4 regions of the Janthinobacterium sp. GW821-FHT03C08 genome follow, and region 3 is predicted to be linked to each of the others. Evidence: predicted binding sites of a transcription regulator. Region 3 holds the regulator's gene; each other region holds the start of a gene.
What was found. Region 3 encodes FNR, which switches genes on or off when oxygen is low (the NO sensors DNR and NnrR bind a similar motif). Its sites were predicted from a motif close to TTGATNNNNATCAA; they were not measured.
Positions count from the first base shown of each region.

Region 1: the regulator FNR is predicted to act here: its motif matches at 4,199-4,212, upstream of AC07VL_RS11480 (bacteriohemerythrin).
Region 2: the regulator FNR is predicted to act here: its motif matches at 5,235-5,248, upstream of AC07VL_RS17010 (IPT/TIG domain-containing protein).
Region 4: the regulator FNR is predicted to act here: its motif matches at 2,716-2,729, upstream of AC07VL_RS06190 (KamA family radical SAM protein).

Region 1 is NZ_JBWKUP010000007.1:116,678-124,401, reverse strand. It holds gene AC07VL_RS11495 (nucleotidyltransferase domain-containing protein) at 1-315, shown strand, start outside; gene AC07VL_RS11490 (TonB-dependent siderophore receptor) at 316-2,550, opposite strand; gene AC07VL_RS11485 (hypothetical protein) at 2,861-3,706, shown strand; gene AC07VL_RS11480 (bacteriohemerythrin) at 3,725-4,123, opposite strand; gene AC07VL_RS11475 (hypothetical protein) at 4,435-4,590, opposite strand; gene AC07VL_RS11470 (hypothetical protein) at 4,756-4,941, opposite strand; gene AC07VL_RS11465 (PepSY domain-containing protein) at 5,069-7,603, opposite strand.
Region 2 is NZ_JBWKUP010000011.1:50,351-58,074, forward strand. It holds gene AC07VL_RS16995 (EAL and HDOD domain-containing protein) at 1-312, shown strand, start outside; gene AC07VL_RS17000 (SPW repeat protein) at 517-888, opposite strand; gene metH (methionine synthase) at 1,001-4,795, opposite strand; gene AC07VL_RS17010 (IPT/TIG domain-containing protein) at 5,503-7,724, shown strand, end outside.
Region 3 is NZ_JBWKUP010000009.1:241,120-248,843, forward strand. It holds gene AC07VL_RS15125 (TOBE domain-containing protein) at 1-582, shown strand, start outside; gene AC07VL_RS15130 (response regulator) at 654-3,728, opposite strand; gene fnr (fumarate/nitrate reduction transcriptional regulator Fnr) at 3,978-4,736, shown strand; gene AC07VL_RS15140 (FixH family protein) at 4,739-5,263, opposite strand; gene ccoG (cytochrome c oxidase accessory protein CcoG) at 5,317-6,696, opposite strand; gene ccoP (cytochrome-c oxidase, cbb3-type subunit III) at 6,701-7,621, opposite strand; gene AC07VL_RS15155 (cbb3-type cytochrome oxidase subunit 3) at 7,614-7,724, opposite strand, start outside.
Region 4 is NZ_JBWKUP010000003.1:374,961-382,684, reverse strand. It holds gene AC07VL_RS06195 (MFS transporter) at 1-1,210, opposite strand, end outside; gene AC07VL_RS06190 (KamA family radical SAM protein) at 1,213-2,577, opposite strand; gene AC07VL_RS06185 (cache domain-containing protein) at 2,858-3,316, shown strand; gene AC07VL_RS06180 (methyl-accepting chemotaxis protein) at 3,398-5,116, shown strand; gene AC07VL_RS06175 (DNA-3-methyladenine glycosylase) at 5,131-5,709, opposite strand; gene AC07VL_RS06170 (HDOD domain-containing protein) at 5,990-6,856, shown strand; gene AC07VL_RS06165 (hypothetical protein) at 6,950-7,724, shown strand, end outside.

The DNA of each region.
Region 1 (7,724 bases), on a different contig from region 3:
GTCGACAGCCGGCATCCGGGCGAGGCGCTGGCCGTGGCCTGCCAGCTGTATGAGGCGCTGGCCGACCTGCGCCTGCGCGCGGCCGGCGCATGGAGCGGCGGCGGCAAGCACCTGTTCCGCCGCCTGCAGGCGTTCGATGGGGCCGTCGCCGTCCAGCTCGATGGCGCGCTGCGCCTGGTCGCCAGCGACTTGCCGGCCGGGCAGCGCGCGTTCGCGCACCTGGCCGCCGCCGTGCTGGCGCCCGTGGGCGGACCCTTGCTGGAAGGCTTCCACCTGCCGGCGCCCGCGCACTGGCGCAGCGACCCTGCAGCGTGATCAGTAGGTGCCGCGCAGGGACAGGCTGATGTTGCGCGGTTCGCCCCAGAACACGCCGTCGAAGAAGCCCACGTTGCGGTAGTATTTCTTGTCCAGCAGGTTGTCCACGTTCAATTGCACGCTGGCATGCTTGTTGAGCGCATAGCTGGCCATGGCGTTGACCAGCGCGTAGCCCGCCTGCGGGATGTTGGCGACGTCCCCGGACGGCGGGCGGCCATACCACGCTTCGCTGTAGGTGGCGCTCTGCGCCGTCATGCTGGCGCCCGCCCGCAAGCCGTCCAGCTGGCCGTCGAAGCGGTAGCTGGTGGCCAGGCGTAGCAGGTGGCGCGGCTGCGTGGTGGCGGCGCGGCGCCCGTCCGCCTCGGCCGCATGCAGGTAGGTGTAGCCGCCGCTCACTTCCCACGCGGGCGTGAGCTGGCCGGACACGTCGAATTCGATGCCCCTGGCCGTGACGCCGGCGCCGTTGGCCACCATGGCCTGGCTGCCGTCGGGCAGCAGGAAGCCGGGCGGCACCGTGCGGTCCAGTTCCGCCAGGTTCTTTTTCTTCGTGTGGAACAGGGCGGCCGACGCGTTCAGCTTGCCCTCATAGAATTCGCCCTTGATGCCCAGCTCCGCGTTGTCGCCTGTTTCCGGCGGCAAGAACTTGTCGTTGCGGTCCTTGCTCGTCTGCGGATTGAACAGCTGGGTAAAGCTGGCATACGCGGAATAATGCCGGTTGAGGTCGAACACGGCGCCCACGTAGGGCGTGATTTCATTGCGCGTTTCCGCAAAGTCGGCGCTGCCCGTGTACGCGCCCCGGGTATCGTAGCTGCGCGTGTCCGTGCGGTAGGTGCTGCTGCGCGCGCCGATGATCAGGTGCAGCGGGTCGGCCAGGCTCAGCCGCGTGGCCACGTAGGCGCCCGCCAGGCGCGTGACCGTTTCCGTGTGGGAACCATCCGCGTGGAAGACGGGGCGGGGAATATTGCCCGTCCAGCTGCGGTAGTCGGGGATGAAGTCCGGATAGGCGATTTCCGCCTCGCCGCCCAGCGAACGGGCGCGCTGGTTGCCGCCGTTCCAGCCGACGATGGCCGTGTGCTTGCGTCCCAGCAAGATGAACGGCCCGCTGGCGTACAGGTCGAAATTGTCGCCGGTGCTCTTGCCCGGGCCCCAGGCGCCCGTCCACAGGCGCATGCCTTCGCCCGTGGCGGGGTCGGGATGGCCCGCGCCCGCGTAGGCGACGGTGGTGCGGTTCGTGCTTTCCGTGCGCGCATAGCCCAGGTGCAGATTCCAGTTGCCGGGCAGGCGCTGGTACAGAGAGGTGAACACGGTATGCTGCTGGTTGGCCCAGGTGCTCCACGGCGTCGTGAAACTGGTGTTGCGCGGCAAGTTCGCCAGGCTGCCGTCCGCATTCCAGTAGGGCACGGCGCCCCAGGTGGCGCCCGTGGGCTGGTTGTCCTGGAAGTCGACGCCGGCCGTCAGCAGGGTGCCGGGGCGCAAGTCCGCCTCGAGGATGGCCATGCCGACCGTCTTGCGTTCGTGGTACATGTCCAGGTAGGAATCGCGCTTTTGCCAGGCCAGGGCGGCGCGGGCGCGCACGCTGCCTTCCCCGTCCAGGGCGCCGGAGACGTCCGCTTCCAGGCGCTGGTCGTTCCAGCGGCTGACGATGAGGCCGGCGCTGGCCTGGAATGTCTTCGTCGGCCGCTTGCGCACCATGTTGATGGTGGCCGACGGGTCGCCCTTGCCGCCCATCAGGCCCGTGGCGCCACGGATCACTTCGATGCGGTCGTACAGGATCGTATCTTGCAGTGGCGCATTGCCGCCCCGTGGCATGCCGTCGATCTGGATATTGTTGATGCCGAAGCCGCGCGCATAAAACGTCGTGCGCTCCGTGTCGTTCTGGCCTACCTGGATGCCCGTCGTTTGCGCCAGCGCCTGGTCCAGGCGCACGGCGCCCAGGTCGTCGAGCAGCTGGCGCGTGATGACGCTGACCGATTGCGGCGTTTCGCGCAGGGACAGGTCCATGCGCGTGGCGCTGCGCGCCTCGCCCGCCGTGTAGGAGCCTGTGCCTTCCGTGCTGGCCGTCGACTGGCCCAGCACGGTGACGGCGGGGATGGTCACGTCGGCTGGCGCGGCATCGGCTGCCCGGGCCGGCAGGGACGCGCCGGCGGCAAGGGCCAGCAGGACGGCCGGCAGCAGGCGGGGGAGAGGGCGCAAGGCGGGCTGGCGCGAAGAAGAGAAGACGGTAGTCGATTGCATCATTTTCCTGGCATATTTTTAGTCGTGAGGGTTCCTATCTCGTCTGGCGCATGGCGCAGTAGCTGGGGGATGGCGGGAGGCTGGCCCGGGGTCTGGCTCGGATAGCGGTTCCGGCGCGGGGCGCGGGAGGGACGTGCGTGCGATGCCTGTCACATTTAGTGAATAAGAATCATTATCAATATATGGGCTATTTGCCAATTAAGCAAGCGTGCGCATCAGAAGAGTGCATGCCGGCCGTTGGCGGCGCGTTGGCGGGGCTTCTGCGATAATGCAGACGCTGACAAAATATTTTCCTATTTGAAAGAATTGCATGCGTACATGGATAGCCTGTGCAGGGTGGTGGTGTGTCGTCTCGCTGGGCCAGGCCCAGGAGCACGCGCCGCCGCCGGCTGTTCCCGCGTCGCCGCCCAGCGCCAGTGCTGCGGCCTCCGCCGCCGGCGAGGCCGCGCCGCCCGCCGCCGCGCCGGCCAGCGAGCCCGCCTCTGCGGCGGAAGCGTTGCCGCCGCAAACGGTGACGATCACGGCCAATGGCGACGCCAAGCCGCCCCGCATACGTTTCACGGCCTACCGCGACAGCTACCTGACGGCCAGGAAGGTGTGGCAAGTGTCGAGCGGCAACGTGGTCATGGCCTTGCGCCTGATTCCCGCCAAGCTCAGCGCCACCATCGACGACGTGCGCGTGGCCCTGCAGGGCAATGGCCCGCCGATTCCCATCAAGGTGTCGGAAGGGGGCGTGTTCGTCGTGCCCCTGAATGACGATATCGCGGCCCAGGACGGTACTTTCCTCGTCAACAAGGGCAAGGGAGAGTTGACGGCGAACATCGTCATCCAGCCCTCGGTCGCGCGCGACGCATGGAATGTCACGCGCATCGGCCAGGTCCTGCACGACGCCCGGCGCGCCGTGCGGGCCATCACGCCGTGGTACAAGCGGCCGTTCGCCAGCGAGGTGCAGGCACTGGCCTTTTGCGCGGCCGAGACGGGCAGCGCGCTGCGCCTGATGGATGGCGAGCAGCTGATTGCCACCCTGCCCATGAACGAGCCGGCCGTCAACGACATCAACCAGCCCGTGTTCTGCAAGATCTTCGATGGCGAAGACAAATACCCGGGCCACTATCGCGTCGTGCTGCCCGAGCAGGCTGCCGTGCTGCTGCTGTAGGACGGGCGCGGACGGCGCTTACTGGGGCTGGCGCTGCGCCAGTTCCAGCGCCGCGGCCAGGGCCAGGTCCATGGTGGCCTGGTGAAAGATCAGCCATTGCGGCAACAGCGACAGCGCGTGGCGTCCCTGTGCCAGGTCGCCTTCGTCGACGGCGGCCCAGGCATGGTGCAGGCCGCTGAGCACGCGCGCATGCTGTTCGCGGTGGTTGGCCAGCGAAGGAAAGCCGATTTCCTCCATCAAGTCTTCTTCTTCCCGAAAATCGCGCTCGACGGCCGCGATCAGGTCGCGGAACGCCGCGCTGAAATGCTGGTCGCCCAGTTGCGACAGCCGCCCCAGCTCCAGAAACAGCGCTTCATGCGCCTCGTCGATGGCGGGCACGCCCAGTGCCATCTCTTCTTTCCAATGCGAATCATGCATGCCAAACCTCCCCGTTGAACCCGTCCCGATGCGAGCCGGGCTGTTCCAGTGTGGGCGCAGGAACGCGGTAAATCCATGATCTGGATCAAAAGTATGGTGAAGAAAGGCGGGGAAGAAGCAAGCTGGAGCAGGGGAGCCAGGGAACACTGTCCCACCCGCAACAAAGCGGTTTCAACGATGCTAACCCTTGACGGGCAACTGGCGGGTGCCGCCGAAAGACACTGCCGGCAAGGCGCCGTGCCGACGGCAACACGACTGTGCTGCGCGGCGCGGCAATGCAGCCGGCGGCGTTTTTTCAGCCCCGCGCAGGCTTATTGCTTGGGCCAGCGGGCCCACATGCCTTGCGCATCCACGTTCGGCACCTGCAACTGTTGCCCGGCCGACGTCTGCATGGCATCCCGCAATACCAGCGGTATCAGCAGCAGCGCCGAGAGGGCAAGGCAGAGCAGCACTTTGAGCGTCAACATGGTCGTCTCCTGATGAGCCGGTGGCGGCGCGGGGGTGCGGCGCCTGCCGGTCACTTCAATCGCGTGCTCATATCTTTACTACCATGCTTGCAGTTTAGTTCATTTGATTGAAACTTCAACTAGTTGCTGTGATGCACTGCACCAGTGTGCCTGCCCGTCGCCCGCTTACCTGGCCTTGCGGCGCTTGCGCGGCTGGCCCGCCGCCGGCAGGAAGGAGTCGAACCACACTTGCGTCAGCTGCCGCGTATTCTTGGCCGTTTCGCGCTTGACGGCCGCCGTGGCCTGGCCGCGCGCCGTATTGGCGATGCGGTTGGCGGCGCTCAGGTACATGCTCATCCAGGGGTTTTTCATGGGGGACCTCGCAACTGATGGGTGGGGCGGCACGCTTGCCACCATGTGCCCACTCTAGTCCCGTGGCGGTTTTTCACCGTTCGCCGCCGCACACAGGGCGGCGGCAGGCAAGGTGCTTTGATGTAGCTCAATACACGTCGCGGCGATAGCGGCCGGCGGCCAGCAGAGCGTCGACGCCATCCTGGCCCAGCACTTCTTGCAGCACAGCATCGACACCGGCCGCCATGCCGTGCAGGCTGCCGCACACGCAGACGATGGCGCCTTGCGCCAGCCAGTCGCGCAGTTCATTTGCGTTGGCGCGCAGGCGGTCCTGCACATATTCGCGCTGGTCCCCGGCGCCGTCGCGCGAGAAGACGCGGTCCAGGCGCGCCAGGTGGCCATTGTCCAGCCAGCCCTGCAACTCCGCGCCGCAGATGCTGTCAAAAGCTTGCTGGCGTTCGCCGAACAGCAGCCAGTTGCGGGCCAGTCCCGCCCGTTGGCGCGCGCGCAGGTGCGCGCGCAAGCCGGCCAGGCCGGAACCGTTGCCGATATAGATGCAGGGCACGTCCGCCAGGGCAGGGGCGAAGCCGGGGTTGGCTTGCAGGCGCAAGCGGATGGCCGCGCCCGGCGGGGCGAAGCGCGTGAGCCAGCCGGAAGCGAGGCCATGGCCCTGATTGTCCCCGCCCGCATGGGTTTCCTGGCGCACCAGCAATTGCAGCGCGCCATCGGCCGGCATCGAGGCGATGGAATAGCTGCGCGGTGCATGGTGGGCAGTATCCCCGTCGCCATCGCTGCCATCCGCATTGCAGGGAATGATTTCAGCCAGCGCGCCCGCTTCCCACGTTGCGCCGGCCGGGCCGGCCAGGGTGATTTCGTGCAGTTCGCCGCCCAGGCTGCCCGGGTTGAGCAGCACGCGGCCCGTCAGATGCCACGTGTCATACGATGCTTCTTCCTGCACGCCGATGGCGTCAATGGCGCTGCCGCTGCAGCGGGCCAGTGCCTGCGACCAGGCGGCCAGGGCGGCGGGATCGTGCTTGTCCACCTCGATCAGCGGGAACAGTGGCGTGGCGCCCAGCGCGTGCAGTTGTTGCTCCAGCGCATGGCCAAAGCCGCAGAAGGCGCTGTAATGGCGGTCGCCCAGGGCCAATACACCCACTTCCAGGCCCGCCAGCGGCGTGCCCGGTGTGGCTTGCAGCAGGCGCGCGAAGCGGCGCGTGCCGTCCGGCGCCTCGCCTTCGCCAAAGGTGCTGGCGACGATCAAGGCCCGTTCGTACTGGCGCAATTGGGCGGGATCGAACTGGTCCAGCGACTGCACGTCCACGGCCGCGCCCGCCTGCTGCAGGGCGCGCGCGCTTTCCAGGGCCAGGCGCTCGGCCTGGCCCGACTGGCTGGCGTAGGCGACGAGGGTGGGCAAGCCCGTGCCCGCGTTGCCGGGCGTGCCGGCCAGCATGGCGCGCTGCGCCTGCACGGCCCGCTTCGCCTTGCGGCGGCCCAGGTACAGCATCCAGCCCGTGATGGCGAACAGGGGCAGGCCCAGGCTGGCCAGGGTGACGATGATGCGTCCTGGCAAGCCGAAGTAGGTACCCATGTGCAGCGGATAAATGATGTTGACGAGGCGCGCCCCCAGTCCCTGCTGGCTGTACGGCGCGTTATCCGTCACCTTGCCGTCGGCCGGCAGGATGTCCATGCGGCTGCGCGCCCGCTCGTGCGGCGCGTCGGCGGCCAGCCACGTGAATTGCACGGCTTCGTCCGGGCGCGTGGGCAGGCGCACGCTGGCCAGGGTCCAGCCGGGGGCGTGCTGCTGGAAGCTGTTCCAGGCCGGGCCGACGTCGACGGCGGGCGCTTCCTTGTTCTCTTTCGGCGGGCCTTTCTTGCCCGGCGCCTGTGCCACGCGGGGCGGCTTGCCGGCCCAGGCGTCGATATTGTCGCGCACCACGTCATAGCTCCAGTAGATGCCCGTCAGGGTCAGCGCCACGTAGACGAGCAGGCACCAGGTGCCGGCCACGGCGTGCAGATTCCACAGGAAGGAGCGGCCTTTCAGGGCCGGGTCGAACGTCAGCCACGTGCGCCAGTCCAGCGGGCGGCGCGGCCAGCGCAGGTACAGGCCGGAGAGTGCCAGGCCCAGCAGGCACAGGGCCAGCGCACCCGCCACTTGCCGGCCCGGATCGCGGGGCAGCAGCAGCCAGCGGTGCAGCGATTCCGTCCATTCGAAAAATTCCGCGCCCGCCAGCGCCGGCTGGGTGGCGCCCGTGTACGGGTGCACATAAATGGACTCGCCGCGCCGCTGGCCATGCTTCGGCGCAAAGAATAAACGGGGCGCCGCGCCCGCTTTCGCATACATGGTGATGGACGCCACGCGCTGGCCGTGTTCGGCCGCGGCAATGCTGGCGAGCTGGCCCGGCGTCAGCGGCGCGCGCGTTTCCACGGGCACGTGGCGCACGCCGGGGTTCATCAGGTCCAGCAGCTCATCCTTGAAGGCCAGGGTGGCGCCGCTCAGGCCAATGATCACCAGGACCGTGCCGGCCGTGATGCCGATGAACCAGTGCAGTTGAAACCAGACCTGCTTCCAGTTCCAGTGCCGGCGCGGCGATGCGGCGGCAGCTTGGCGCTGCTGGTGCGCTTCGGGCGCGGCGTCGGCGCTGGCGCGCAGCTGGGGCCGGTGCAGGGTAGGGGAGGTGGTCATGAATCGGCTTTCGATAGCGCAGCCATGCATGGCGTCGGACGGCATGGCAGGGGTGGTGAAGGCTGCTATAGTATCGCAAACGAGAATCATTCGCAAATAATGGCGGGATGTCCGGGGCGGC
Region 2 (7,724 bases), on a different contig from region 3:
AACCACGCCCATTCGGCCGATATCGCCTTTACGGTCGGCATCATGTCCCTGATGGATACCCTGTTCGGCGTACCGATGTCGGAAATCCTGAAACAGATCGAAGTGATCGACGAAGTGGCCGAAGCGCTGCTGTCGCGCGAAGGCTTCTACGGCGACTTGCTGCGCCTGGCCGAATGCATCGAGCGCATCGAAGACATGGAAGGCGAGATCGTGCCCACCCTGCGCGACCTGGCCATGTCGCCGGACGACCTGGTGGAGCTGGAAATGGCCGCCTACGAATGGAGCGATAATGTCGTGAGGTATGCGCTGTAGTGGCGCCTGACCTGAGCTGCTGCGCGTCGGTATAGGCGGCCTGCGATGCTCACCGTACCTCGGTACGGTTGCGCTTCTAGGCCACCTCTCCCTTCCGCTCGCTAAGCTCATGCCAGGCGCTGTGACGTCGCGTATCTGCTGTGTTGTTCATAAAAGCCCTGCACGGCGTCGCCGTGGCAGGGCTTTTTTGCGCCAGTAGCTGCGCTACGCGGCGGCGCCGGGCCAGTGCTTGTGCAGCTCGGGGTCCGTGCGCAGTTCCCACAGGGCCAGGACGACGACGGCGATGCCGACGATCAACTCGTTCCACATGACGACGCGCTGGTCGGCCAGGCGCAGTATCCACGGCGAGGCGGCGACCCAGACGCCCACCAGCAGGTTGACGACGACGGCCCAGAAATAGGTCTTGTACAGGTCGAAGGCGGCCAGGATGGCAATCACCAGTCCCGAGACAAAGGCGTTGATCATCTGCGGCGAGCCTTCGGCATAGGAGAATGCCCAAGGCGAGACGAGCAGCCACAGGCCCAGCAACAGGATCACCTGATCCTGCCAGCGTTTGAGTTTGAAATTGGTTGCCATAGTACCTCCTTGCCAGTTGGAAACGGGCCGGAGCAGGCATGCAGCATGCCGGCCGGCATACTGCGTTAGTGCGCTTCGGCGCGCGATAAGTTCCGCGCGCCTTGTGCTTATATTATGACAGATTGGGCGCCAGCCAGCGTTCCACGTCCTCGACCTTGGCGCCACGGCGCTTGGCCATGTCTTCCACCTGGTCCATGCCGATCTTGCCGACGACGAAGTATTTCGACTCCGGGTGGGCAAAGTAGAAGCCGGAGACGGCCGCGCCGGGGAACATGGCATACGATTCCGTCAGCTGCATGCCGATTTCCTCGGCCTGCATGACCTCGAACATTTCCTTCTTGACCGTGTGCTCGGGGCAGGCCGGGTAGCCGGGCGCGGGGCGGATGCCGACGTATTTCTCGGCGATCATATCGTCGTTGCTCAAGTGCTCGTCCGGCACGTAGCCCCACAAGTCCTTGCGCACGCGCTCGTGCAGGTATTCCGCAAACGCTTCGGCCAGGCGGTCGGCCAGGGACTTGAGCATGATGGACGAGTAATCGTCGTGCGCATCCTCGAAGCGCTTCTCGTACTTCTCGATGCCCAGGCCGGACGTCACGGCGAACATGCCGATGTAATCCTTCACGCCCGATGCCTTCGGCGCAATGAAGTCGGCCAGGCACTGGTTCGGCCGCTGCACGCCATCGACCACGGGTTTGACGCCTTGCTGGCGCATGCCGTAATACGTGAACGCCACGCTACTGCGCGTATCGTCGGTGTACACCTCGATATCGTCGTCATTGACGCTATTGGCCGGCAGCAGGGACACGACACCGTTGGCCGTCAGCCAGCGCCCGTCGATGAGTTTTTTCAGCAAGGCCTGGCCTTCCGCGTACACCTTGGTGGCCGCGTCGCCCACCACTTCATCCGTCAGGATGGCGGGGAAGGGGCCGGCCAGGTCCCAGGTCTGGAAGAACGGGCCCCAGTCGATATAGTTGGCCAGGGTGGCCAGGTCGACGTTTTTAAAGACGCGGCGGCCGATGAACTTCGGTTTCACGGGCGTGCAGGCGCCGTCGAAGGGCACGACCATCTTGTTGGCGCGGGCCTGGGCCAGCGGCAGGATGGGCAGGGCCTTCTTGTTGGCGTGCTGCTCGCGGATGCGCGCGTAGTCGAGTTCGATGTCTTCCACGTATTTGTCGCGCTGTTCCGGCGTCAGCAAGGATTGCGCTACGGACACGGAACGCGAAGCGTCCGGCACGTAGATCACGGGGCCGTCGTAGTTGTGGGCGATTTTCACGGCCGTGTGGGCGCGGCTGGTGGTGGCGCCGCCGATCAGCAGGGGAATCTTCATCATGCGGAAGTGTTCGTCGCGCTGCATTTCCTTGGCGACATACGCCATTTCTTCCAGCGACGGCGTGATCAGGCCGGAAAGACCGATGATGTCCGCGTTTTCCACCTTGGCGCGCGCGAGGATTTCCGAGCACGGCACCATCACGCCCATGTTGACCACTTCGAAGTTGTTGCATTGCAAGACTACCGTGACGATATTCTTGCCGATGTCATGCACGTCGCCTTTCACGGTCGCCATGATGATCTTGCCCTTCGGCTTGGCGACGATGCCCGTGCGCTGTTCTTCCAGCAGTTTTTCTTCCTCGATGAACGGGATCAGGTGGGCCACGGCCTGCTTCATGACGCGCGCCGATTTCACCACTTGCGGCAGGAACATTTTACCTTGGCCAAACAGGTCGCCGACCACGTCCATGCCGGCCATCAAGGGGCCCTCGATCACGTGGATGGGGCGGCCGCCATTGTGCAGCAGTTCCTGGCGCGCTTCTTCCGTGTCTTCCACGATGAATTGCGTGATGCCGTGTACCAGCGCGTGCGACAGGCGCTCCTGTACCGTCCCTTCGCGCCAGGCCAGGGTTTGCGCCTCGGCCTTGCCGCCCGCCTTCAGGGTGCCGGCAAATTCGATCATGCGCTCCGTCGAGTCTTCGCGGCGGTTCAGCACCACGTCTTCCACGCGTTCGCGCAATTCCGGGTCCAGGTTGTCGTACACGCCCACCATGCCGGCGTTGACGATGCCCATGGTCATGCCGGCCTTGATGGCGTGGTACAGGAAGACGGTATGGATGGCTTCGCGGGCCGGATCGTTGCCGCGGAAACTGAAGGATACGTTCGACACGCCACCCGAGATCTTCGCATACGGCAAGTTTTCCTTAATCCAGCGCGTGGCGTTGATGAAGTCGACGGCGTAGTTGTTGTGCTCTTCGATGCCGGTGGCGACGGCAAAGATGTTCGGGTCGAAAATGATGTCTTCCGGCGGGAAGTCCAGGGCATCGATCAATAAATGGTATGCGCGGGCGCAAATCTCGATCTTGCGCTCGAAGGTATCGGCTTGCCCCTTTTCATCGAAAGCCATGACGATGACGGCCGCGCCGTAGCGGCGGCACAGTTTCGCCTGGCGCAGGAATTCTTCCTCGCCTTCCTTCATGGAAATGGAATTGACGATGGCCTTGCCCTGCACGCATTTCAGGCCCGCTTCGATGACGGACCATTTCGACGAGTCGACCATGATGGGCACGCGCGAGATATCGGGTTCGGAGGCGATCAGGTTCAAAAAGCGCGTCATGGCCGCCTGCGAATCGAGCATGGCCTCGTCCATGTTGATGTCGATCACCTGCGCGCCGTTTTCCACCTGCTGGCGCGCCACGGACAGGGCTTCGTCGTATTGCTCGTTGAGAATCATGCGCGCAAACGCCTTCGAGCCCGTGACGTTGGTGCGCTCGCCCACGTTGACGAACAGCGATTCGTCGTTGACGACGAACGGTTCCAGGCCCGCCAGGCGCAAGTCGTGCGACGGGGCCGGCACCGTGCGCGGGGTGTTTTTCGACAGCAACGCGCCGATGGCGGCGATGTGCTCGGGCGTGGTGCCGCAGCAGCCGCCCGCCATGTTCAAAAAGCCCGCGTCGGCGAATTCGCGCAGCAGGGCGGACGTGTCAGCCGGCAACTCGTCGAAGCCCGTGTCGCTCATGGGGTTGGGCAAGCCCGCGTTGGGGTAGATGCAGACAAACGTGTCGGCGATCTTCGCCAGCTCTTCCGCGTACGGGCGCATCAGGGCCGCGCCCAGGGCGCAGTTCAGGCCGATCGTCAGCGGTTTCGCGTGGCGCACGGAATGCCAGAAGGCGGGCACGGTCTGGCCCGACAGGATGCGGCCCGAGGCGTCCGTGACGGTGCCCGAAATCATCAGCGGCAGGCGCGCGACGCCGGGGTTTTGTTCGTAGAACAGGTCGATGGCGAACAGGGCCGCCTTGCAGTTCAAGGTATCGAAGATGGTTTCCACCAGCAACACGTCGGCGCCGCCCTCCACCAGGCCCTGCGTCTGCTGCAGGTAGGCCGCCACCAGCTGGTCGAAGGTGACGTTGCGCGCGGCCGGATCGTTGACGTCGGGCGAGATCGATGCCGTCTTCGGCGTGGGACCCAGGGCGCCAGCGACGAAGCGCGGCTTGTCCGGCGTGGAATATTTATCGCAGGCGGCGCGCGCCAGCTTGGCGGCCTGCACGTTCATTTCATAGGCCAGGTGGGCCATGTGGTAATCGTCTTGCGCGATCGTCGTGGCGCCGAAGGTATTCGTTTCGATCAGGTCGGCGCCGGCGGCCAGGTAGCGCTCGTGGATTTCCTGGATGATGTGCGGCTGCGTCAGGGTCAGCAGCTCATTGTTGCCCTTGACGAACAGTTCGCGCGCGCCGCTGTCGGCCGGCGCGGCGAAATCGATGAAGCGGCCCGTGGGACCGCCCCGGTAGGCTTCCTCGTCGAGCTTGTATTGCTGGATGATCGTGCCCATGGCGCCGTCGAGGATCATGATCCGCTGCGCCAGGATGGCGCGCAAGGTGGCTTCGGTCGGGGACATGGCGGGGATCACGGTATCGTTCATTTCATGCTTTCAATAGGCAAACGGGCGGCGGCGCGGCGGCAAGACATTGCGAGGCGGTTGCGGGCCAGCAGGATCAGCTGACGGAGAGTGCCGGCCGGGTAGGGCAGGCAGAAGGTGGCAATCGCCTGATTTCACCGGGGTCTAAAATTATACGGCATCAGGCTGCTTTGGTTTTGGGCAAAAGCGGCCGTTCGCCACGCAGCGGCCGTTCCTGCAACACCGGCAGCCATCCTTCGCCGCCATCACGGCGGTATTCCCCCGCTTTTCCCGCTGATTCCAAAAATTACATTCTCGAAAATCTTACTGAAAACGTTAATTCTTCCAGCAAAGTTGGCGAGAAGGCATGTCCTCTAGCTTGTGGATATATTTCCACAGTATTTGATCCGGCCGCAATTTTTTTTCATGAATCGAATGGCAATAAGCATATCTGGAAACAATCTTGATTTGAAACAATGCAGAGGGAGACGAATAATGCTCACAATAAAAATTGCCAGGTAGATATTTTAATTATTATCAAAACCAATTGAATCAAAAGCATTAATAGTTGTCTTTCGGAATTGAAGTCACGGATAATATTGGTTCCTCGAAATTAAATTCTCACCAAAAGTCACCAATATGTCACATTTCCCGCGTGTCTCATCCGGCCTGGCGCTGTTCGAACATGGTTGCCGGCCATGAAAAACCATTTGCTTGTTGCATTGTTTCTCATGCTGGGTCTGTCCGCCTGTGGTGGTGGCGGCAGTAGTGGCGGCGACACGGTGGTGGCAACCACGTCGGGCAGTCCCGTCGTGATTCCCGCCGTCACGGCCGTTGCGGCAAGCAACGTCGCCGTGGGCGGCAGCGTCGTGATCACGGGGACGAACCTGAGCCGCGTCACGGCTTTCCAGGTGGGCGGCGTGACCGTGGCCACGAGTGCCGTCAGCGAGACGAGCGCTACCTTGATCATGCCGGGCGTGCCCGTGTCAGGCGCCTTGAGCCTTGTCAGTGCCAGCGGCACGGCGGCCAGCAGCTACAGCGTGAACGTGTATGTGCCGCTGAGCATCAGCAGCGTCGCACCGGCCACGGGCGGCGTCGGTTCCAGCGTCACCATCGCGGGCAGCGGCATGGGCGCCGTCACGGCGGTGCAATTCGGCAGCGGCGCCTCGGCCGTCCCGCAGAGCCAGGGCGCGGGCAGCGTGACCGTCCTCGTGCCGGCGGGTGCCGCGACGGGGCCGCTGACGGTGCGCGGTCCCTACAATGACGTCGCCAGCGGCGACACGTACACCGTGCTGGCCAGCGTGACGGTGACGTCGATCAGCACGGCCATCAGCGGCCAGGCGATGTCGGTGACGGTGCAGGGCACGAACCTCGACCAGGTCAGCGCCGCCTCCGTGGGCGGAACGCCGGCGACCATCGTCAGCGCCAGCAGCAGCCAGCTGGTCCTGTCCGCGCCGGCGTCGGCGACGGGCAATGTGATGCTGTCGGCCGCGTCGCGCATCGCCGTGAATGCGGGCACGGTGTCGGCGTTTACCCTGGGCAGTATTGATTTTGCGCAAGTGCTGAACCTGAACGCCAGCGATACGGCCCTGCGCCTGACGCGCGGCAAGGCGGCCGCCGTGCGCGTGTCCGTGCTGGGCACCCAGGCAGGACGGAGCAGCCCCATCGTGACCTTGAGCGCCACCTCTGCCACTGGCGGCAACCTGGGCAGCGTCGCCATGAGCGGCCCCGCCATCTTGCCAACGGAAAAAAGCGATTACAGTTTCAGCGGCAACTTCAGCGGCGTCTTGCCGGCGGCCTGGATCTTGCCCGGCGTGCGCGTGCGCGTCACGGCCGTAGGCAACGATGGCACGCAGGTGAGCCAGGAAGCGGCGCCTGCCGTGGCCAGCGCGGCCAAGATCCGCCTCGTGCTTGTGCCGCTCAGCACGGACGATGGCGTGGCCCAGCTGCCGGACGCCGAAGTGATCCGTGCCGCCCTGATCCGCGTGTATCCGTATGCGGCGGAAAATATCAGCATCACCACGCGCGCGCCGCTCAGCGTGCCGGGCAGCAGTACGGCCGACAGCTGGTGGAGCAACACCTTGCCGCTGGTGGAGGATGCGCGCATCCGCGAAGACAGCGGCGCCTATTATTATGGCTTCGTGCCGAAAATGTCCGTCGGCCGTTCCGCCGGCCTAGCGTACATCAACCAGCGCACCAGCGGCAAGGACTTCACCTCGGCCATCGGCCTCGATGTCCGCTACGGCAGCACGGCGTCGGTCGATCCCTTCGGCAATGGCTGGCCTGAATGGCTGACGACGCTCGTGCATGAGCTGGGCCACAACCACTCGTTGCAGCACGTCGCCTGCGGCGGCCCGGCCGATCCGGCCACCGATTATCCGTATGCGAATGGCAATCTGGGGCCGCAGCCCCTGTATAACAGCAGCTATGACGGCAGCATCGGCCAACTGAGCAAGGCCGCCTATGGCGCGGGCACGCCGATGAAGGACGTGATGAGCTATTGCAGCGGCGCCTGGTTCTCCGACTACAGCTATGCCCGGGTGCAGCAATTCCTGGAAAAACGCAGCGCGCAAGGCACGGGCGGCAATGTGCTGGCCGCCAGCGTGTCCGCTGCCGAGCATGGCTACCTGACCATTTCCGGGCGCATCACGCCTGCCGGCGTGGGGCTGCGTCCCGCCGTTGCCTCGTCGGTGCGCATCGGCGATGCTGCCAGCGGCAGCGGACACGCTTATACCTTGCGCGTGGTGACGGCGGCGGGACAGACTATCGACTTGCCCTTCGATGCCGTCACCCTGGCCGACCACGGCGGCAGCGCCATGAGCCATTTCCGCGTCAGCTTTGCCAACCCGGGCGACATCAGCGACGTGCAAGTCTTGGCAAAAGGCAAGGCATTAGCCAAGCTGGAGCGCCCTGCGCGCCGCAGCCAGGCGGCGGCCAACGATGCCAGCTTTGA
Region 3 (7,724 bases):
AAGGGCGGCGGCGGCACGCGGCTGACGCAACGGGGACGCCAGCTGGTCGACAATTTTCGTATCATCGAGCGCGAGCATGCCCGCTACCTGCGCCAGCTGGGCAGCCAGGCGGAAGGCATCGCCGACGATCTTTTACTCATACGGAGAATGGCCATGAAAACCACCGCACGCAATCAATTCCTGGGCAAAGTTGCTGAACTGAAACAGGGTGCCGTCAACGATGAAGTCACCCTGGAATTGCCGGGCGGCCAGCATATCGTAGCCGTCGTCACGCAGGGCAGCAGCGCCAGCCTGGGCCTGGCGCCCGGCGCGGAAGCGTTTGCGCTGATCAAGGCCTCGTCCATCATCCTCGTGGCCGACAGCGCAGGGGCGCGCTTTTCGGCGCGCAACCAATTGGCCGGCACCGTCACGCGCGTGCAGACGGGCGCCGTCAACACGGAAGTGGTGCTGGACCTGTCGCGCGGCGGCACGATTGCCGCCATCATCACGAACCAGAGCAGCGCCGACCTGGGCATCGCCATCGGCAGCAGCGTGACGGCCATCTTCAAGGCGTCCAGCGTGATCCTGGGCGTGCCCGCCTAAACCCAAAGCAAGGACTGGGGGCGTACCCTGAAGGTATGACCCCGGCCTTTATCTGTTGGGTTCAAACGAGCCTAATCCTCCAGCCTGGACAGCCATTCGCGCGCCGCGGCTAGCGCCAGTTGCAGTTCCTCCCCCGCCCCCGACAGCAGCGCCGCCACCTCGTCGTGGCGGCCCGCGTCGATGGCTTCCTCGGTAGCGAAGGCGGCGCGGATCAGGCGTTTCGTGCCGAGGGTGCCCACGGAGCCGCGCAAGCCGTGCAGGATGCGCGCCACCTCGCTGTGGCGGCCCGCCTGCAAGGCCGTTTCGGCGTCGCGCACGGGCGTCATGCCCTTGTTCAGAGCATCTTCCACCATGCGCCGCAGCACCCCGCGGCCTTTCGCATCGCGGCCCATCACGCGCATCAGCGGCGCCATGGTAAACACCTCGTCATCGGCGGGCGGCGCGGCGCTGGCCGGCTGCGCCGGTGGCCGCTTGGGCAGGTGGCGCAGGATGACTTCCATCATCTCTTCCACCACGACGGGCTTGGCGATGAAATCGGTAATGCCGGCCGACATGCAGCGTTCGCGCTCGGAGGCCAGCACGCCGGCCGTCATGGCGATCACGGGCAGCTGCAGGCGCAGCTCCGTGCGGATCAGCTGGGTGGCGCTGAAACCGTCCATGACGGGCATCTGCATGTCCATCAGCACGATGTCGTAGCGCAGCGCTTCCGTGCGCAGCCGTTCCACGGCCTGCAAGCCGTCGCCCACCACGTCCAGGGTGGCGCCCATGTGTTCGAGGATGCCGCGCGCCACGGCCTGGTTCAAATGGTTGTCTTCCACCAGCAGGAAATGCACGCCGGCCAGTTCCGTCCCCAGCGGCTGGTGCAGCATGCGCTGCTCGCCGCCGTCGTTCTGCGCGATCAGCGCCTGGTGCAGGGCATCGAACAGGCTCGAGCCCGTGATGGGCTTCATCAGCACGACATCGGCCTCGGCCGCGCTGGAGATTTCCTCCAGGTGGTTGCGCGCAAAGGCGTTGACCATCACCACGATGGGCTGGCGCTGGCCTGACGCGGCTTGCCGGATGGCCTTGGCCGTGGCCAGGCCATCCATGACGGGCATGTGCCAGTCGGCCAGCACCACGTCGTAGGGCTGCTGCTGCGCCAGGCGTTCGCGGTACAGCTCGATGGCGGCAAAGCCCGAATCGACCTCGTCCGCATCCCAGCCCCAGGCATGGATCAGCTTGACGATCAGCTCGCGCGTGGTGCGGTTGTCGTCGGCCACCAGGAGGCGCAGCGGCCCCAGGGTGGGCGTGCGGCGCGCTTCGGCCGGCGGCGCCAGCACCTCGAACGGCACGCTGAACCAGAAGCGGCTGCCCTTGCCTTCGCTGCTGGCGACGGCGATTTCGCCGCCCATCATGTGGATCAGGTGCTTGCTGATGGCCAGGCCCAGGCCCGTGCCGCCGAAGCGCCGCGTGATGCTCTGGTCGCCCTGCGAAAAGGCCGTGAACAGCTGGGCCTGCTGCTGGGCCGTCATGCCGATGCCCGTGTCGCGCACCTCGAAGCGCAGCCAGGCCTGTTCAGTGTCGCCCTCGGCCAGGCTGACGGCCACCACCACTTCGCCGCTCTCGGTAAACTTGATGGCGTTGCCGGCCAGGTTGACGAGGATTTGCTGCAGGCGCTGGGCGTCGCCGACGAGGCGGCGCGGCACGTCGGGCTCGACGGCGATGGCCAGCTCCAGCTCTTTCTCGCCCGCGTTCATGGTCATCGTCGTGGCCAGCGTATTCATGACCTCGTCGAGGTCGAATTCGACGGGCGACAAGTCCATGCGGCGCGCCTCGATCTTGGAAAAATCGAGCACATCGTTGAGGATGCCCAACAGGGACTGCCCCGCCACGCGTACCATGGTCAGGTACTTGCGCTGTTCGATGTTGAGCTTGGTATTTCCCAACAGATACACCATGCCCAGCACGGCGTTCAGGGGCGTGCGGATTTCATGGCTCATGTTGGCGACGAAGTCGCTCTTGGCGCGGTTGGCCGCCTCGGCGCGGTCGCGTTCCTGCTCCAGCTCCAGGGCGCGCGTCTCGACCTCCTGCTGCAGCCGGTCGCGCTCGCTCATCAGGCCGTTGAACGCCTCCGTCAGTTCGCCGATCTCGTCGCGCTGCTGCACCGGCACGGGGGTAAAGCGCTTGCCCGAGGCGCGCAGGGACAGCAGCGTGTCGCGCAGGCGCACCAGGGGCGACAGCAGGCGCACGGTCACCCAGCCCAGCACGGCCGCGGCCAGCAGCGAGGCGCAGATGCTCCACAGCACCAGGCGCGACAGCACGCCGTCGAATGGTTCGAAGGCATCGGCCACGGGCAGCGAGGCGGCCAGCAGCCAGTTCACCGACTTCAAGCGCTTGAAGCTGTTGACGCCCGTGATGCCGCGGCTGTTGGTGCTGACCATGCTGCCTTCGCCGTCTTCCTTGAGCAGCTGCGTGGTGACGACGTTGGCGCCCGCCGCGCGCGGCTGCAGCAAACGGCTGGGGTCGGGATGCAGCACGTAGCGGGGCACGGCTTCGCGCGTGAGGATGAAAAAATAGCCGCTCTTGCCCACCTTGGCCGTGCGCAAACGCCCCAGCATGTTGTCCTTGTACAGGCGCAGCACGCCGATGACGATGCCGGCCACCTCGCCGTTGTTGTCCAGCACGGGGGCGACCATCTGCACGATGGGCAAATGGCTGGTCTTGCCCAGCATCGGTTCCGTGATCATGGCCTGCTTGGTGCGCATGACGGTCTGGAAATAGCCGCGGTCGGCTACGTCGGTGCCGTTGCGCCCCTGCACCTCGGGCACGTTGGCCACCACCTTGCCCTGCGTATCGAGCACGAGCACGTCGTCGAACAGGGCCAGCATGGTGCGCTGCGTGTAGTAGTCACGCAATGCGCCGGCGTCGGCCATCAGGGCGGGCGGCTGGTGGCGCGCCGTCTGGGTGACGATGTCGAGCAGCATGGCCAGCTTGTCGTCGAGTTCCTCGGCCGTGCGCTCGATCAGCGCCGTTTGCTGGCTCAGCAGCACTTGCGTGAAATCGTCGCGCATGTGCTTGACCTGCACCACGGTGACCACGGCGATCATGGCGATCGAGGTCAGGCTGGTGGCCAGCGCGACTTTTGCTTTAATGCCGAGAGGCTTCATGATTTCCTTTGAGTACCCGGAGGCACAGGCGGCAGATAATGCTGTCAGGAATTTTCCTATCAATACTTCAACTTGGCAAGCGCAGGCCGCGTAATTTTCCGCGCTGGAACGGGCTTTTGACGATGTTGCCATAAAATTAAATGCCGGACGTCGTTTATTCAGCGAAATTACGGTGAATTGCCGTGAAATTGGCACATGGCAACGCACTATGCAGTAAACTTGTTATTGCATTTTCTAAAAGGGTCTGACATGACAGAAGCGCTACTCTCTCCAGCCGTGCCCGCCGTGAACGTGGAAGCGTTGCGTGCGCGCTGCTCGACGTGCAGCATGCATCAATTGTGCCTGCCGATGGGACTCGACGTGGGCGACATGGACCGGCTCGACCAGATCATCGGCCGCCGCCGCAAGGTCGCGCGCGGCGCCTCGCTGTTCCGCATCGGCGACTCGTTCCAGAACCTGTACGCCATCCGCCTGGGCCACTTCAAGACGTACCAGATCAATCCAGGCGGCGAAGAACAGGTGACGGGTTTCCAGATGGCTGGCGAACTGCTGGGCATGGACGCCATCAGCGCCGACCGCCACCACTGCAATGCCGTGGCGCTGGAAGACAGCGAAGTGTGTGAAATCCCGTTTTCCAGCCTGGAACAATTGCTGGGCAATATGCCCACGCTGCTGCGGCATTTCCATCGCATGATGAGCCAGGAAATCACGCGCGAGCAAAGCGTGATGCTGTTGCTGGGCAATATGCAGGCGACGCAGCGCTTTGCCGCCTTCATCGTCAACCTGGCGTCGCGCTACGAGGCGCGGGGCTACTCGGGCAGCAAGTTCCAGCTGCGCATGTCGCGCGAGGAAATCGGCAATTACCTGGGACTGACCATCGAGAGCGTCAGCCGTTTATTGTCGAAATTCAAGAAGGAAGGCTGGCTGCGCGTCTCTAATCGCGAAATTGAAATCCTGCAGCCCGCGAAATTGAAAGCCATTACGGCCGGCACGGATACTTGTAAATAGGCCTACAGTTCCTCGTCCGCGTGCAGCGCGATGCTGCGCTGCAGGGGCCAGGTCCAGATGCCGGACAGGCGCCATTCGCGCTTGTCGTTTTCCACCAGCACCTGCCAGCGGCTGCGCTCGAGCATCGGCAGGGCCACCGAGAAATTGCCGGCCGCATCGGGCTGCACCAGCAGCCTGATATCCTTCTCCGGCAACGTCGCATGCGCCAGGTGCAGCTGCAAGGGCGCCTGGTAAGCCTTGCCGAAGCTGTGCACGGCGCCGCTCAGGCGCGCCTGCGCCACGTCGTAGGACAGGCGCGTATCCATCGCCAGGTTGCTGGCAACCGTATCGCGCCGCAAGTCCTGGTTGATGGCCTTGCCCTGCTTGTAATAATCGCCCACCACCAGCGCGTCCGGCTGCGTAAACGCGATATACGCCATGCAGCTGCCGACGACGACGGACAGGCCGGGGCCGACCATCAGCAGCCATGGCCAGCGATGCTTGTACCAGGGCGCCACGGGGGCTTGCAGTTTCAGACTGTCGGACATTTTATTCTCCTGTTTAAGCGGCCAATCCCCATGCGGGGATTGGCCTTCCTACATTACCGCGGCACGATGAACACCGCGTTTTCCCGCACATGCAGCGACGGGTCGTCCAGCGATTGCAGTTCGATGGCAATCTTGTTCGAGCCCTTCTCGCCCACGCCGTGCGGCACGCGCAGGCGGATGGGCCAGCCCAGGGTTTCCGTCGGCTGCAGGGTCACTTCGTCGCGCGTCAGCAGGGTCAGGCCCGGCAGGCCGGAGACGCTGATCCTGAAATGCTGGCTTTGCTCCGAGGTGTTCATGATCTGCAGGCGGTAGACGTTCTCGATCATGCCGTCTTCCACTTCGCGTCCCATGGAGCCGCGGTCGCGGATCACGTCCATTTTCAATGGCGTGCGCAGGGCCAGCGAGGTACACACGGCGATGATGATCAGGGCCAGGATGGACGTGTAGATCAGCACGCGCGGGCGCATGGCGCGCCGGCGGATCTGCTGCGAGTTGAAGTTGTTTTCCATCGCATGGTCGGTACTGTAGCGTACCAGGCCACGGGGCCGGTCGACCTTGTCCATCACGCTGTTGCAGGCATCCACGCAGGCGGCGCAGCCGATGCATTCATACTGCAGGCCGTTGCGGATATCGATGCCGGTCGGACACACCTGCACGCACAGGGTGCAGTCGATGCAGTCGCCCAGCTTGGCATCGGGCGCCTTCTTGTTCAGCGCGCCGCGCGGTTCGCCCCGCTTGGCATCGTAGGTGATGATCAGGGTATCCTGGTCGAACATGGCGCTCTGGAAGCGCGCGTAGGGGCACATGTACTTGCACACCTGCTCGCGCAGCCAGCCCGCGTTGCCGTAGGTTGCCAGGCTGTAGAACAAGACCCAGAACCATTCCCAGGGACCGAAATTGAGGGTGGTCACCGCCTGCGCCAGTTCCTTGATCGGCGTGAAGTAGCCGACAAAGGTAAAGCCCGTCCACAGGGCGATGGCGCCCCACACCAGGTGCTTGGCCGTCTTCTTGAACGCCTTGCGCAGGGACGGACCCTGCTTGTCGAGGGCCATGCGCGCGCTGCGCGTGCCCTCGATGTGGCGTTCGACCCACAGGAAGATTTCCGTGTATACCGTTTGCGGGCAAGAGAACCCGCACCATACCCGCCCGGCAATGGCCGTGACGAGGAACAACAAATACGCACAGATGATCAGCAGGGCCGCCAGGTAGATGAAATCCTGGGGCCACAGCACGACGCCGAAAATGTAGAACTTGCGCGTGGTCAAATCGAACAGCAGGGCTTGCCTGCCATTCCAGGTCAACCACGGCAAGCCGTAGAACGCCAGCTGGGTAAGCCATACGCATACCCATCGCCAGGTAGCGTAGCGTCCTTTGGCCTCGCGAGGGTAGATTTGCTCGCGGGCCGCATACATCTTGATGACTTGAGGTTCCATTACATCATTTCACGGGCGTCTGGGGATTCGACAGGCTCCAGACATACGCCGACAGCACGTGTACCTTGGATTCGCCGAGGAAGTCGCTGAAGGCCGGCATGGTGTTGTTGCGACCCTTGCGTACGGTTTCCATGATGGTATCGGCGCTGCCGCCGTACAGCCAGATCTTGTCCGTCAGGTTAGGCGAACCGAGCATCTGGTTGCCCTTCGCATCGGCGCCATGACAGGCCATGCAGGCGCCGAACTTGGCCTTGCCCAGCACGGACTTGACGGGGTCCGAGGTGGAACCGGACAGGCTCAGCACATAATGGGCCACGTTCTCGACATCCTTTTCGGAACCCAGCGCGGCGCCCATCGGCGGCATTTGCCCATTGCGCCCGTGCATGATGGTGGTCTTGATGGTGGCCGGATCGCCGCCATACAGCCAGTCCTTGTCCGTCAGGTTGGGGAAGCCCTTGTTGCCGCGCGCATCCGAACCGTGGCATTGCGCGCAGTAGGTCAGGAACAGACGCTGGCCGATCGCTTGCGCCTGCGGATCGGCGGCCACCGTCTTCAGGTCCTGGCCCAGGTACTTGTTGAACAGGGGGCCGTACTCGGCTTCCGCCTTTTTCAGCTCTTCCTCGTACTGGCCCGAGGATTTCCAGCCCAGGCTGCCTGCGTACGTGCCCAGGCCCGGATACAGGAACAGGTAGGCCAGTGCGAAGACGATGGTGATGTAGAACAGCCACATCCACCAGCGCGGCATCGGCGTGTTGAGTTCCTTCAAGTCCTCGTCCCAGACGTGGCCCGTGGTGCCGTCGGCGGGGGCGCCGGCGGCCACTTTCACTTTCGACTGCGAGTACAGCAGCACGCCGCAGCCGATGATGCCCAGCAGGGACAGCACGACGATGTAGATATTCCAGAAGCCATTGGTAAAGTCAGCCATGGTTGCGCTCCTTCGCCAGGTTCGTCTCGGCCTCGGCCGGATAGTCGAGCGCCTCGTCGGCGAACGGCAGGCGCGCCGCCGCGTCGAAGTCGCTGTTGCTGCG
Region 4 (7,724 bases), on a different contig from region 3:
GCATGAAATACATCGCCGGGCCCGGCAATTGCAGCGCCACCAGCACGCCGAACGCCGCCTGGTAAGCCTGGGCGGGGTACTGCTGGTGGCTGTTCAGGGGCCAGCAGCCGAGGACCAGTCCGAAACCGGCCTGCACCAGGAAGGCTCCCGTAAAAATGAGCAGGTTCAGGCAGGTGGCCGCCCTGCCCGTCAAACTGGCCGGCATGCTTTGCGCGACGATTGCATACTCGAGTCCCGTGACCGTGCCCAGCAGGGTGAACAGGACGGAGAGCAGGGGCAGGCTGGGCACGGCATTGCACGCCATGGCCACTTGCGCGCCGACAAACAGGACGATGCCGGTGGCGGCAACCTGCATGGTGTCGATGCCGCGCCGGCCCGCCCATTCCGTCAGCATGCCCATGCCGATGGCGCCAAAGATGACGGCAGCCATGCCCAGGTACAACAGATACGCCACGTTATCCTCGGACAGGCCGCCCACGTCGGCCAGCCAGCGCCCTATCCACAAGCCTTGCACGCCAAAAAACACCGTGTGCGGCAACAGGATCAGCGCGATGGTGCGGCGAAATTGCGCGTCGGCATATACGCTCCAGACGCTGGCCTTGCTGGCGGCCGCGGTCGGGACAGGCATGGCGGGCGACAGCAGGCGGATCAGCAAACCGATGGCCAGCGCCGCCAGCGCCAGCCCCAGGAAGACGCCGCGCCAGTCCGTGTAGTGCAGTGCCAGCTTGACGGGCATGGTGGCCGTGGCCGCGCCCAGGCCGCCGACGGCAATCAGGTAGCCGTGCACGGAAGGCAGGCGCGACGGCGCGATGGCGCACGAAATCGCTTTCACGGCGGCCATGAAACAGCCGCCCAACCCCGCCCCCATGAGGGCGCGCGCCCATATCAGCTCGGCAAAACTGTGGCCCCGGCTGAACAGCCACACGCCCAGTGCCGCCAGCGCCATCAGCCAGGCTTGCACGGCGCGGGGGCCGTAGCGGTCCAGCGCCATGCCGACCGGCAATTGCACCAGCGCAAAGGCAAGAAAGAAGGCACTGGTCAGCAGTCCCAGCTGGGCTGGCGTCAGGGGCACGGCGCCCAGCAGTTCGGCCGTCAGCACGGCATTGACGCCGCGCAAGAGACAAGACAGGTAGTGCCCCAGCGCAAACGGCAGGAAGACCAGGCAAAACACGGCCACGCCGGAGCGGGCTGGCGCGCCGGCGGCGTGCATGTTCAGGCCGCCTGCGCCAGGCGGATGACCTTGTGCGGCAGCTGCGGTACAGGCTCATCCGTCTCGAAGAAAAATTTATCGTGGCCAAACGCCGGCTGCAGATGGTCCATCCACGTCGCTTCCGCATCGAACTTCGCATAGAACGGCCGGCGCACCCAGTCCGGGTTACGCGCCTGCAAGAATTGCAGGGCAAACAGTTTCTCGCCATTGATGGTGACGATGCCATCGATGACGATCTTGCCGGGAAAAGCGCTCATGGACGGCCCCCGCACCGTGCGCGACAGGCCGGACACCATCTGGTAGGCGGCCTGGAAAATCTCGTGCGCCTTTGCCAGCGGCAACTCGAAATAACCGCGCGGCCCCGTGTCGCGCTCGACGAACATGTAGTACGGAATCGCCCCCAGGCGCGTGCCCGTCTGCCACAGCTCGGCCCAGCTTTTCGGGTCTTCATTGATGTGGCGGATCAGCGGCCCCTGCATGCGCAGGGTGGCGCCCGTGGAGACGATGCGCTTGACGGCTTGCTGCGCGATGTCCTGGCGCAACTCGACGGCGTGGCTGTAATGGCCCATCACGGCCAGGTTCTTGCCCGCCTTGACGATGCGCTCGAACAGGCGCAGCAAGTCGTCCGCGTCGCGGTCCGAGACGAAGCGCTGCGGCCAGTACGCCACCGACTTGGTGCCGATGCGGATGTTCTGGATGTGTTCCAGGCCCGGCTCCAGCAGCGGCTCCAGGTAGGCAGCCAGCTGCCGCGTGTTCATGATCATCGGATCGCCGCCCGTGATCAGCACGTCGGTCACTTCCGGATGCAGTTTCAGGTAGGCGGCCAGTTCATGCGATTCGCGCGCATCGAATTTCATGTCGTCCATGCCGACGAACTGGGGCCAGCGGAAACAGAAGGTGCAATAGGCGTGGCAAGTCTGTCCCGCGCTGGGGAAAAACAGCACCGTCTGCGCATATTTGTGCTGCAAGCCACGCACGGGGGCATCGTTGACGCGGGGCACGTTATGCGTCATCTGCCCGGCGGGATGGGGATTCATGCCCAGGCGCAAGCCATGCACATAGGCATCGATGGCGGCCTTGTCCTGTTTGACCAGCACCAGGTCGCGCAAGTGCGCGTACTGCTCCGGCGGCAGCATGTCGCGGTGGGGAAAGACGAGGCGGTAGATGGGATCGTCCGGAATGTTGTTCCAGTCGATCAGCTGATCGAGCACATATTCGTTGGTGCGAAATGGCAACACATGCGACACCACTTGCACGGCTTCGCGCTGCTCTTCCGGCAGCCAGGCCCACTGCCGCGCCTGCTGAATGGTTTGCCGCGTATACGGCTTGAATTTGGATGGGAACGGCTCGGTAATGAGTGCGGACACGGTCGGCTCCTTGCCAGTAAATGACGATAACTTCCACGAAATCAGCCCAACATCAGACTATCTCGCCCTGTTTGAGTGCACGCCACGTCACGCGGCATGCTGCGAAAGTCATCATAGTTCTTGCCGCAAGGAACCAAATTGCCACACATCAACAAGCGCTGCGATATGCCGCAAGCTGCCTTCAAGCAACACCTTAGTTTGTTCCATCGCAACTTGATGCCAGCCACACCGACGTAAATTACGACTTGGCAACACATCCCTCGATCTCAAAGGAGTTTTCATGAAACGCTTATTCACGGGTAGCCTGCTGTGCCTGGCATTTGCCAGCGCCAGCGTCAGTGCCGCGGTCGAACCGACGGAAAAAGACGCCATCGCCATGGCCGAACGGGGCGCCGCCTTCATGAAGGCGCATGGCAAGGAAGAAATGATGAAAAAGATCACGGCGAAAGATCCCGATTTCGTGCAGGGTTCGCTGTATGTGGACATGCGCGACATCAAGACGGGCATCGTGCTGGCCCATCCCATCAATCCGTCCATCGTCGGCAAGGACCTGACGGACGTGCCGGATGCGAATGGCAAGAAATACCGCCGTGAAATCATCGAACTGGCGCAAAAACAGGGCAAGGGCTGGGTCGACTACCAGTACAAGAATCCCACCAGCGGCAAGATCGAGCCCAAGACCACGTACATTTTGCGCGTCAACGACGTGGTGCTGGAAGCGGGCATCTACAAGAAATAAGCCCTCCCGGCGCCGTGCGGGCGCGGCAGCTGGCCGCTGCGGCGCCCCCGGCGTGTACAGTCCCACTGGCAGGAGTCAGACATGCTCAATCGACTACGCATCGGACCAAAATTACTGCTGGCGCCCGCCCTCGTGCTGCTGCTGCTGATACTCAGTTCCAGCGGCGCCTGGTATGGCATGGTGCGGCAAAATGCTTCGCTGGAAAACATGGTGCGGGTGCGCATCACGCACCTGAAGGCGGCTTCCGACGTGGCCGGTGACGCCAAGCATGTACACGGCAATATGTACCAGTTGCTGTCATGGACCAATGGCAGCTTCGCCAAGGCCCGTATCGATGCGCTGGAACAACAGATCAAGGCGCGCCACCTCGCCATCGGCAAGCAGCTGACGGCGCTGCGCAGCACGGCCACGGGCGCCGAGCGCAGCTTGCTCGATGCGGCCATCCAGGCCCTGTCCGGCTACCGCAACGCGGTGCTGGAAACCATGGAAATGGCGCAGATGGACCAGTCCATCGCCACCAATTCCATGCAAAAGGCGGAAACGCAGTTCGTCCAGCTCAGTACGCAGCTGGCGCAACTGTCGGCGCTGGAAACCACGCTCAGCAGCCAGGCGCACGCGACGGCCAGCGCGGAATTTCGCAGCCTGGGCTGGAGCATGCTGCTGACCGTGCTGCTCTCCATCCTCGTTTCCATCGTCGTGACCATGCTGGTGCGGCGTGCCATGCTGGGGGAAATCCGCGGCATCGCCGACGCCGTGCAAGACCTGGCGGCCGGCAAGCTGACGGCCGGCGCGCCCAAGCAGGGCAGCGACGAAATCGCCGACACGTCGCGCGTGCTGGACCAGACCATCGCCAACCTGAACCAGACCTTGCGCACCATCATGGATGCCGTGCAATCGATCGACACGGCCTCGCGCGAAATTGCCAGCGGCAACCTGGACCTGTCGGCGCGCACGGAAATGCAGGCCAGTTCGCTGGAAGAAACATCGAGCGCCATGGAAACGCTGACGGAAGCCGTCAACGACAATGCCAACAATGCCCAGCTGGCCTGCGACCTGGCCGCGCAAGCGTCCGGCCTGGCCGTGCAAGGGGGCGCGGCGATGCAGCAGGCGGTGGCGACAATGGCGACGATACGGGCCAATTCGCGCCAGATCGTGGAAATTATCGGCGTGATCGACGGCATTTCCTTCCAGACCAATATCCTCGCCCTGAACGCGGCGGTGGAGGCGGCGCGCGCGGGCGAGCAAGGCCGTGGCTTTGCCGTGGTCGCCTCCGAAGTGCGCACCCTGGCGCACCGCTCGGCGCAAGCGGCCAAGGAAATCAAGACCCTGATCGCCACGTCCGTCACCACCATCGATGGCGGCAGCGTGGCCGTGCAGAAGGCCGGCGACAGCATGGGTGCCATCGTTGCCTCGGTACAGCAAGTCAACGACATCATCCAGCGCGTGAAACAGGCCAGCGCCGAGCAGGCGTCGGGCATCACGGAAGTCAACCAGGCCGTCACGCAAATGGATGATGTCACGCAGCAAAATGCCGCCCTGGTGGAACAGGCGGCCGCGGCGGCGGCCAGCCTGCAGGACCAGGCCGTGACACTGTCGGCCGCCGTGGCCGTGTTTACCCTCGATAGCCAGGCGACATCGCCCACCGTCACTGGCGAGGAGCAGGCGTTCCAGGACCCGGCCAGTCTCGTGACAGGCGCGCATGCGGAACGCCGCGCACTGCACAGTCCGCTGCGCGGCGCCCCCCGCCATGGCGCCACCGCCGGCGCAGGCCGCACCCCGCACCGTCAGCGCGGCGCCTGATACCGGCCCGCGCCCTAGCCCGCAGGCACGCGCATGGGCTTGCTCAAATACGGCGACCCGGCCAGCACGAAGCGCCACGGCGTCTCCATCGCCCTGGAAATGCCGATGCGGGGCCCCGTTTGCACGATCACCTCCTCCTCGCGCGCCAGCAAGGTAAACGGCGGCGCATCGAGCGCCAGGCGGTTCTGCAGGTGGCTCACGCCCAGCGCCTGGCACACCTTGCCCGGCCCCGAGCACAGCAGCCGCAGCGCTTCGATCCCACGCCGTTCGCGCATGATATCGATGCCGGCCAGTGGCTCGATGGCGCGGATCAGCACGCCCGCGCCATGGCCCGGCTCGCGGCAGACAAAATTCAGGCACCAGTGGATGCCATACGAGCGGTACACATAGGCATGCGCGGGCGGGCCGAACATGGCCGCATTGCGCGGCGTCATGCCGCCATACGTGTGCGACGCCGGGTCCAGCCGGTCATACGCTTCCGTTTCCACGATGCGTCCGCCCACGCCATCGACCAGCACGGTCACGCCGATCAGCTGGCGCGCCACCGTGCTGGAATCGGCCGCGAAATCTATACCGGCGAGAATTTTTTTCATGTGGCAATTGTAGCGCCGCCCTGCCCCATGCACGCGCCCGACAGCCTTGAAAACAAATAAAGCTTACCTTTTCAACCATGGGAACCGCTGGAATGGGCGTCGCAAAACGGCGAAAAGCAGGCGCTAACGGGAGAAAAAGGGGGATTTTTTCATCAAACCATTGCTGAGATGAACTATTGCCATGCATAAACAGCGATAATCGTCCGGCACTGCGCTGCACGCCCCGCGGCGGCCGGCGGCAGCGCACGACAGAATATCCACCAGCAATGCAAAGACAACGATGATGAGAGCGGCAGCGCAAGCCCAGATAGTGCAGGAAGATCCGGTCGACGCCCTGATGCGTTCCATCCGTATCCCGCCGCGCCCCAGCCTGCTGGTCGACCTGCAGCGCGAGCTGGCCGAGGAGGACCCGTCGCCGCGCCGCATCGCGCGCATCATCGCCGACGACGTCGGCATGTCCGGTGCCTTGCTGAAGCTGGCCAATTCGCCCTTCTATGGCGCCGCGCGCAAAGCCAAGTCCGTCGAGCAGGGCATCAACTTTCTCGGCATCAACCAGTGCAGCGCCATGATGACGGGACTGCTGGCGCGCCAGGCGCTGGAAGCGGAAGGCGTGGAACTGACCAATTTCTGGGACGTGTCGGCCAAGCGCGCCCGCGCCGTCGTGTTTACCTCGCGCAAGCTGCGCATCGCCCCGCCCGACATCGCCCACACTTTCGGCCTGTTCTGCGATATCGGCGTGCCCCTGCTGATGAACCGCTTCCCCGACTACGTCAACACCTATGCGGCGGCGGCGAACGATGCGCACAACTGCTTTACTGCCCTGGAAGACGCGCGCCACCAGACCAACCACGCGGCCATCGGCTGTCTGCTGGCGCGCAACTGGGGCCTGTCCTCCGACGTCTCGTGGGCAATCTTGCACCACCACGACTACACGGTGCTGGCGGACCCGTCCACGGACGATGCCATCCGCTCGCTCGTCGCCCTGTCCCTGCTGGCCGAAAAGGGCATTCAGCGCTACCATGGCAACAGTACCTCGCTGGAGTGGGACAAGGGCGGCAGTCTTGCTTGTCAGCATCTCGGCCTGTCGGAAGAAGAGGCGGCCGACCTGCTCGACGAACTGCACGAGATGTTCGATACCGACCATTGATGTCCCAGGCTGTATGATCTGTCCCGGCGCCAGGCCCAGCCTTGGCGCCCGTTCCCGTTTGCCTGACCCGAATTACTTAACCTGTTGATCGCCATGCCCAAAAATAAGCGCCCTGTCCCCCGTAAATCCGCCAACACGCCTGAAGATAAGGATGAAGCCGTCACGCGCATGCTGTGCACGATGGCCCTGAACCTGGCGGAACAGGAAGACAGCGAATCGCAGGGCACGGTGCTGGCCGAGCAAGCCGTCGAGTTTGGCCGCATCATCCGCAAGGCCTTGAATCAAAAGAAGGATGAAATCCTGTACGACGCCATCGAGCGTTCCAAGTACGAAGACGTGGGCGCCTGGCAGTACCTGCGCAGCCATATCGAGGAAGCGGCCTCCATTTCCGTGATTCGCCGCGACAACGCGCCCGCCATGGAAATCAACGCCTTCGTCGTGCCCCTGCTGGTGCAAAGCACGGGCGGCCTGAAGGAGGAGGACAGCTTCCAGGACCAGGATGCGTTCGAAGCGCTGGTGCAGAGTTTCCAGCAAGCCGAACTGGAAAGCGCCAAGGCCAAGGTGGTCCTGATGAGCCATGCCTACGACCTCGATGAAATCGACCGCATCACCTACAGCCACCTGCATGAAATGGTGCGCGATGCCTACGCGTCGATGACGGACAAGAAGATCGTCGCCGCGCCGGGCCTGGAAAGCAGCATCGTGGGCTGGAGCGCAACGGCCTTCGGCGCGCAGGACACGGCCGTCGAGCTGCGCTTCCTGCTGGGCTTTGCCCTGAAACGCGTGGACGACCCGTTCTATGCGGAACCGCAGGATGAAGCGGCGCTCGACGCCTGGTTCGACGCCCGCATGGCGCGCTACCAGCAGT